2 regions of the Brenneria nigrifluens DSM 30175 genome follow, and region 2 is predicted to be linked to the other one. Evidence: predicted binding sites of a transcription regulator. Region 2 holds the regulator's gene; the other holds the start of a gene.
The links. The regulator LexA, encoded in region 2, represses DNA repair genes until DNA is damaged. The targets are predictions, from matches to a motif close to TNCTGTATGTACATACAGNA.

Region 1 (4,428 bases), 1.9 Mb from region 2:
TATTCTGTCGCCACACGCCATGCCGGATTATCCGACGGTCATTCATCTGCAATTTGCAGCGCCTGCGCGCCAGCCGCGCCGACAGGCCTGCCGAAAAGGAGACGTTAACAGTGTCTGAATTGTCTCAGCTTACCCCGCAGCCGCTGTGGGACATTTTTGCCAAAATCTGCTCTATTCCTCATCCCTCCTACCATGAAGAAGCGCTTGCCGCCCATATCCTTGCCTGGGCGCAAGAGAAAGGCATTTATGCCGAGCGCGATCGAGTCGGCAATATTCTGCTGCGTAAAGCGGCGACCGCCGGGATGGAAAACCTCAAGCCGGTGGTGTTGCAGGCGCATCTGGATATGGTGCCGCAGAAAAACAACGACACCGTGCACGACTTCACCAAAGACCCCATCCAGCCGTACATTGACGGCGAGTGGGTGAAAGCGCGCGGCACCACGCTGGGCGCGGATAACGGCATCGGCATGGCGTCGGCGCTGGCCGTGCTGTCCGACAGCGGCGTGAAGCACGGTCCGCTGGAAGTGTTGCTGACCATGACCGAAGAGTCCGGCATGGACGGCGCGTTCGGCCTGCAACCCAACTGGCTGCAGGGCGAAATTCTGATCAATACCGACTCGGAACAAGAAGGCGAAGTTTACATGGGCTGCGCCGGCGGCATCGACTTCATTACCCGTCTGCCGTTGGAGCGCGAAGCGCTGCCTGCCGGTTACCAGACGCTGACCCTGACGCTCAAGGGGCTGAAAGGCGGCCACTCCGGCTGCGATATCCATCTGGGGTTGGGCAATGCCAATAAGTTGCTGGCGCGCTTCCTGTTCGAACAGGCCGACAAACTGGATATCCGCATTGTGGAGCTGAACGGCGGCACGCTGCGCAACGCCATCCCGCGCGAAGCCTTCGCCACGCTGGCGCTACCGGCCGCCAACGTTGAACAGCTAAAAGCGCGCAGCCAGGATTATCTGGCGGTGCTGAAAAACGAGCTCTCCGCGGTGGAGAAAAATCTGACCCTGCTGGTGGAAAAGCGCGACAGTCAGGCGCCGGCGATAACCAAAGAGATCGGCGCACGTTTGCTGGCGCTGCTGAACGCCATGCCGAACGGGGTAATCCGCATGAGCGATGAGGTAAAAGGGGTGGTGGAAACCTCGCTGAACATCGGCGTGGTTACCGTGGACGACAAACAGGCGGAAATTTATTGCCTGATCCGCTCCCTGATTGACAGCGGCAAAGACGCCGTGGTCGGCACGCTGACGGCGTTGGGCCAGTTGGCGGGCGCCCACACCGCGCCGAAAGGCGGCTATCCCGGCTGGCAGCCGGATGCGAACTCTCAGGTTATGCAGCTGGTGCGGGAAACTTATCAGAAACTGTTTAACAAAACCCCGGACATCATGGTTATCCATGCGGGGCTGGAGTGCGGACTGTTCAAAGAACCCTATCCCGATATGGATATGGTTTCCATCGGACCGACCATTACCGGGCCGCACTCGCCGGACGAACAGGTGCATATCGCCAGCGTCGGCCAATACTGGCAGTTGCTGACCGCCCTGCTGAAAGCCATTCCCGAACGCGCCTGATCCGGCAAAGTACGGTAGTTGCTCATTAAAAACCCCCTCCCAGCCTCCCCCTTGTCAGGGGGAGGAGCTAAGCTGCGCCCTCCCCTGCGAAGGGGAGGATTGGGGTGGGGTCAAACCACGCAGATTTGTCAGCAAACTGAATCGGCTTCGGAAAGCCGCTTGCCTTCATTCCCAGTTCAACACCAACTGACGCTCAATCAGCGGATCGAGCAACGTAACATGCAATCCCACCAGCCGCACGCCGCGCTTATCGCGCCTCTCCCGCCAGGTTTGCTGCGCCAGCGTCAGCAAATCCTGCTTATTCAGCACCGGCCACACATGTTCCTGCGTGGTCTGGCGGAAATCATCAAACTTCAGCTTTACCCCCTGCCGCGCGATATGCAGGTCCGGCTTGACCCGTTTTAAGCGCAACTCAAGCTCCTGATAGAGCTGCTCGATTAAACCTTCGCACTCATGCCAGTGATGAATATCCTGCGCCAGCGTTTTTTCAACGCCGACGGATTTACGCAGTCGGTCCGGCGATACGGACCGCTCGTCAATACCGTGGCAGCGCTCCCACAGGACACGGCCGAATTTACCGAAATTCCTTAATAACTCGGCCAGCGAGTAATGGCGCACATCGGCGCAGGTCAGCAGCCCTTTCTCCTCCAGCCGTTTTGCCGTCACTTTGCCGACGCCGGGGATCTTCGCCAGAGGCAGTTGCAATATAAATGCATCCATCCGATCCGGCGGGATAACGAACTGACCGTTAGGTTTGTTCAGCTCGGATGCCACCTTGGCGAGAAATTTGATGGGGGCGACCCCGGCGGAGGCCGTCAGATTCAGCTCAGCGGCAATAGCCTGGCGGATCTCCTCCGCCATCAGCGTCGCGGACCCATTGCAATAAGGACTGTCGGTCACATCCAGGTAGGCTTCATCCAGAGAAAGCGGTTCAATCAGCGAGGTATAGCGGGCGAAGATATCGCGGATCTGGCGGGAAGCCGCTTTATACACCTCCATCCGCCCGGAGAGCAATGTCAGCTGCGGGCACAGGCGCAGAGCGGTTGCCGTCGCCATCGCGCTATGAATCCCATAGCGCCGGGCCGGATAATTGGCGGTGCTGATTACCCCACGGCGATCGGCGCTGCCGCCAATAGCCAGCGGGATATCGCGCAAGCGCGGGTTATCACGCATCTCAATTGCCGCGTAGAAGCAATCCATATCAACATGAATAATTTTGCGCATGCCCACCCCCCAATAATACTGTATAAATATACACTGACAAATCCGTGCAAACAAGTTGCGCAAGATTGCTTTATAGTGGCTTGGCGGCCGGGAAAGGCGTCTCCGGCCTCCTTCATAACGTATGAGTCACCCGTTTTAATAGAGAGCGATGATGGAAAAGAAATCGGATCACAGCGGCAGCGTCGAACGCCAGTTCGGCTCACAGGCGCAAAACTATCTGACCAGTGCGGTCCACGCGCAGGGCAAAGATTTGCAACGGCTGTCCACGCTATTGGCTCCCTTCCCCAATGCCAGCGTTATCGATCTGGGCTGCGGCGCGGGACACGCCAGTTTCGTCGCCGCGCAGGCAGTCGCCGACGTGGCGGCATATGACCTTTCCGCAGCAATGCTGGAGGTTGTCGGCCAGACCGCTCGACAAAAAGGGCTGACGAATATCCGTACCCGGCAGGGCGTCGCCGAGTCGCTGCCGTTCGACGACGCCAGCGCCGATATCATTATCAGCCGTTATTCCGCCCACCACTGGCATGATGTAGGGCAGGCGCTGCGTGAAGCCAGACGGGTACTGAAGCCCGGCGGACAGGTCATCATGATGGATGTGGTGTCTCCGGGCCATCCGCTGCTGGATATCTATTTACAGACCGTGGAAAAGCTGCGTGACACCTCGCACGTGCGTGACTACTCTCCCGGCGAATGGCTGAGCATGTTTAGCGAGGCGGGGTTTATCGTGCGCCATGTCACCAGCGACCGTCTGACGCTGGAGTTCAGCAGTTGGATTGCGCGGATGCGAACTCCCGAACATTTCACGGTCGCCATCCGGGAACTGCAAAAAACGCTGGCCGACGAAGTGGCCCGGCATTTTGAAGTACAGGACGACGGGAGCTTTGTGACGGACATTATGACGATCGAGGCGACCAGAGCCTAAACGACGATTCGCTCATTTGCCGCAGCGCGGCACGGTAAACAGCTGGACGGCGAGTTTACATAAATTCGCCGTCCGGTAAAAAATCGCCCTGTTATTCCGCCCCGCGGTTATCAAGAAAATAACTTTTTACCAATTTTGATCTTTGCTTAAAATTAAGGCGATGATAATGTGACAACGCTAAAGGCAGAGGTATACGGGACGATAATTGTTTTACCGTATGTAGCGCTTCTATTTATTCATCAGGATCCACAATGCAAAAAATCGCGCTGTCGTTTGCGATGTTGTTTTTCTTGCCGTCTTTTGCTGTTACCAGCGCCGCCAGTGAACCCGCGCCGCTAACGCCGATAAAAAAAGAATTAAAACAGCAATTATTGGGCTCGCCGATCTATATCCAGATATTTAAGGAAGAGCGGCTATTAGAACTCTACGCCAAAGTAGGAAATGAATATCGCCTATTGGAACATTATCCCATTTGTAAATATTCCGGCGGTCTCGGCCCCAAACGCAGGGAAGGCGATCTGAAAAGCCCGGAGGGTTTCTACCAGGTTGATTTGCGCCAGCTTAAACCGGACAGCCGCTATTATCGCGCGATTAATATCGGCTTTCCCAACGAATATGACCAATCGCAAGGGTATTCGGGACGCTATCTGATGATCCACGGCGAGTGCGTATCGGTCGGCTGCTACGCCATGACCAATAATTATATGGAGG
Region 2 (4,428 bases):
GGACCGGCAGGCCAGAAATTGAGATTGATCCCCGCGGCGATGTGCGGCGGAACCAGCCCCTGGTGGTAGAGCACGTAGGAAAGCAGCAGATAGTCCATATGGCTGCGGTGGCAGGGCACATAAACGATTTCATGCCCGTCCTGCGCCAGTTGACGCACGCGTTCGGCGTTATGGACGTTAATGCCTTGATAGAGGCGGTTCCAGGTCCAGCTTAATACGCGATCCGATAAGCGCACGGCTTCGTAGGAAAAGTCGGCGGCGATCTCTTCCATCAGGGCAATGGCGTTTTGCTGCGCCCGCTCATGGGAGAGCTTCTTGCTGCGCGCCTCGTCATCAATGGCTTTTTTGATCGCTTTGGAATTAAGCAGTTTATTAAACAGCTCCTGACGCACCGGAAGGCGCGGGCCCACCGCGGCCAGACGCAGGCGTGAGAAGTGCATGCGGGCGACGCGGGCGAGCTTGTGGGCAATGGTTTTATCCGTGCCGTGCTCGGTTGCCATATAGCGCAGCGATACCGGACTGGAGAAACGGACAAAGCTGTCCCGCCCCAGCCACAGTACGGCAAAAAATTTCTCGATACCGTTAAGCAGCCGCAAATGCGGCGTAGCAGGACTTTGCCCTTCGCGGCCGGGAGAGCGACCGAACATCACGGATACCGGCACCATCTGCACGTCCAGTTCAGGGTTGCCCTGGTGCAGATCCAGATAGTCGTGAAACAGTTTTACCGATTTCTGTTTCGGAACGTAGTAGCGGAAAACCCGCGGCCCGTCATTAATGAAAACATGACTGGGCAGCCGCACGCCGCCGATATCCACCGGTTGTAGCGGATCCGGCAGACCTAGCGCCTGACATTTTGCCCTGAGCGTCAGTAAATCCGCCTGCGAATTGTAAGGCAATACATAGAGAACCGGGCGCGAGGGATCCAACCTCAGTTCAGCCACGGGATCTGTGGGTATGACCTTACTTTTCACTAATAGTTTGAGTGGGAAATTCAGTAAGTTATAGTAAATTTTACGCCAACCTGACATAACAACTTGAAGCCTCTTGTTAGCAATGCGTCGCAAGGATACCAGAAACTGCGCTGGAGATCTGTTGTGATGAGACAACGGTTGCGCGTTAAAATGCGACCGATCGCTGATAAATAATTGGAGAAGGAATGAATAAGGCAACGGGGATGACCCGGATAATCAAGGCAACCGGCTATTCCCTGCAGGGATTGAAGCAGGCATGGCGACATGAGGCGGCGTTCCGTCAGGAAACCTGGCTGACGATTGTCGGGGCGATCGTCGCCTGTCTGCTGCCGGTTACCCTGGTTGAAAAACTGCTGCTTATCGGCTCGGTGGTATTGATCGTGCTATTTGAGCTGGCTAACAGCGCGATTGAAGCGGTGGTCGATCGTATCGGCCTTGAGCATCATGAGCTATCCGGCCGGGCAAAGGACATGGGCTCGGCCGCGGTGCTGGTCGCCATTCTGTTGGCTGCGGTGGTGTGGGGCAGCATCCTTTGGCAGAATTTTGCATAAGGGATTGCATAAATTAATAAAAAACCGTGGTTTACTCATATCTTCGGTTCCCAATTATTGATTACCTGTATATACTCACAGCAAGACTGTATAAACAACCAGGGGGCGGAATGAAAGCATTAACAGCCAGACAGCAGCAGGTTTATGACCTGATCCGCGATCATCTTGCACAGACCGGTATGCCGCCGACACGCGCGGAAATTGCCCAGCAGCTGGGATTTCGGTCACCAAATGCCGCCGAGGAGCATTTAAAGGCATTGGCGCGCAAAGGCGTCATTGAAATGGTATCCGGCGCGTCGCGCGGTATTCGCCTGCTGATGGAAGAAGAGGCCGGCATTCCGTTGATTGGCCGCGTTGCGGCGGGTGAGCCGCTGCTGGCTCAGCAGCATATCGAGTGTCACTATCAGGTTGACCCGTCCATGTTCAAACCAAGCGCCGACTTCCTGCTGCGCGTGAGTGGAATGTCGATGAAAGATATCGGTATTATGGATGGTGATTTGCTGGCGGTACATAAAACGCAGGACGTCCGTAACGGACAGGTGGTGGTGGCCCGAATTGAAGATGAGGTCACGGTAAAACGCTTGAAAAAACAAGGTAGTATCGTACATCTTCTGGCTGAAAACGAAGAGTTTTCCCCTATTGTCGTCGACCTGCGGCAACAGAATTTCTCTATTGAAGGGCTGGCGGTCGGCGTTATTCGCAACGGCGACTGGAGCTGATTTCACGTCTTTGACTAGCCGGTAACACTGTTTGTTCTGATATTTCTCAGCTACCGCCTCGGTTTCGGGGCGATGTCATTTAAATATTTCCCTTATCATCTGTATTTCAGTGAGTTGTCTGTATATCGGCGCCTTCTGCCCTCCCGCTCTTATTGAGCACGCTCATCACCGTATATTTAGTTACATTCAGGCAGTTAACTATAGCAATACAGCTATCCTCTGTTTCCCTTATGTTTTTTAATTGTTTTGCTGTAAAAAGTTAATTACTCGGTGTCAAACTCCGCTTTAAAAACATAATGCGAAATTATTGTCTATAATTTCTATTAAGGTAAGCACATTTGTCGATATTGGTTGATGGGTCATCGTGAACAATTGAAAACTTACAGGAAGTTTATGATGGCGCTTACTGAAATGATTGATCCGGAACTGACGACAAGAGGCATAGGCAGCCGGTTAGCGTATGCCGATCTGAACCCAAGATTGGAGATATATATTATGAATAAAGACCAAGCTGGCGGAAACTGGAAGCAGTTTAAAGGTAAAGCAAAAGAACAGTGGGGGAAATTGACTGATGATGACATAACGGTCATTGAAGGCAAACGTGATCAACTGGTTGGTAAAATCCAGGAACGCTATGGTTACGAGCAAGAAAAAGCAGAGAAAGAAGTAAATGACTGGGAAAGTCGTCACAAATACCACTGGTAACTCAGGTTCGTCTTACCAGGGGATACCCCGGCCAGCCCTTACGAGCGATCGTGAGGGCTATCGTTTTTTGATGGGAATCGTGTGGTCGTGATCGCAATATTTGGGCTGTTTACAGGATGCCACTTCCTGACAGTCCTCACATAATCCATGTGCTTCAATAATACTATGGCGCAAGGTGAATCCTGCCTGTTGTGCCAACTGACGCAGTCTGTCTTCTACGCCTTTTGTCTGGCGTTCGGTGACCAGGCCACAGCGATCGCAGATAAACAGCGCTGAAGTATGGTTGTGATTTTCGATGTGGTGGCAAAGCACATAGCTGTTGTTTGACTCCACCCGATGAATAAATCCCTGCTCCAGCAGAAAATCCAATGCGCGGTAAACCGTCGGGGGTTTGGCTTGCGGTTCGGATAGGCGCAGCAGATCGAGCAGATCGTATGCGCTGATCGCTGCGGACTGCTGCGCCATCAGGCGTAACACTTCCAACCGCTGTGGCGTCAAACGTACGCCGCGGTGCTGACAAATCTGTTCAGCCTGGGCAAGTAGTTTGTCCTGATTGGTTGAATCCATTGCCATATCACCCTGACGTATAAAGGAACCAAGCCGATATCTTACCACGGCTGCAAGAAAAGGCAGAACCGGTGACGTTCACCAGCCGGTAAAGATGGATAGCGAAAACTTAAACCACCAAATCAATCAGCAAAGCGCGCAGCGGCGTCTCAGCCTGAATGGTCAGCCCGCTTTCCTGGCGGATAAACGCGCCATCGCCACAGCTTAGCCTGTCGCCATCATGCCTGTTACCGCTAACCGCCGCCGAGCCGTGCAACAACTGGAAATAAGCCTGATTGCCATTCAGTTTAATGGTCTGTCGCTCATTTCCCTGTAGCGCCAGATGATGGATCCACACCTGCTGACGCAGTTGCAGACTGTTTTGCTCCCCCTCCGGCGAGGCCAGTAAACTGAGTCCGGTTTTATGCAGCGTCAACCGTTGCTGCGGGCTGTTTTCCCGCGTCGGGCAGGCATCCAGCCACAGCTGCATACGCGTCAGTGGTTGGTTCGCGCTGATATTGTGTTCGCTGTAGCTGGCGTTGGGTTGCGTCGCCAGCAGCAGCACATCCCCTGTTTGGGCGTGGATATGATGGCCGCGGCTATCGCGGTACTCCGCCTCGCCCTGCAGAATGATATTCAGGATGTCGACGCGCGGGTAAGTGCGCGGCTGGAACGAAGCGCCCGGCGCCAGCACTTCCTGATTCAGCACCCTCAGCGATGCATAACCCAGCAGTTGCGGGTCGAAGTAATGGCCGAAAGAGAAAGTATAGCGCGCCTGCAACCAGCCATAGTCGGCTTGACCGCACTGTTCTGCCGATCTTTTTATGATCATGGTGGTAAGCCCGGATAATTATTTCTTAAACAGATAGTAATTGTGTGGACGCTCGATTGTTAGCTAGTTAATCTGGTGGGTATGTTCAAAATTACTGAATGAGT

Region 1: a site for LexA is predicted at 2,812-2,831, ahead of dinB (DNA polymerase IV). Genes of this name have one in related genera too.

What each region holds. Positions count from the first base shown of each region.
Region 1 is NZ_CP034036.1:1,038,559-1,042,986, reverse strand. It holds gene pepD (beta-Ala-His dipeptidase) at 111-1,571, shown strand; gene dinB (DNA polymerase IV) at 1,737-2,795, opposite strand; gene EH206_RS04730 (class I SAM-dependent methyltransferase) at 2,947-3,717, shown strand; gene dpaA (peptidoglycan meso-diaminopimelic acid protein amidase) at 3,969-4,428, shown strand, end outside.
Region 2 is NZ_CP034036.1:4,071,443-4,075,870, reverse strand. It holds gene plsB (glycerol-3-phosphate 1-O-acyltransferase PlsB) at 1-1,028, opposite strand, end outside; gene EH206_RS19145 (diacylglycerol kinase) at 1,157-1,522, shown strand; gene lexA (transcriptional repressor LexA) at 1,633-2,241, shown strand; gene EH206_RS19135 (CsbD family protein) at 2,737-2,946, shown strand; gene zur (zinc uptake transcriptional repressor Zur) at 3,004-3,513, opposite strand; gene EH206_RS19125 (pirin family protein) at 3,623-4,324, opposite strand.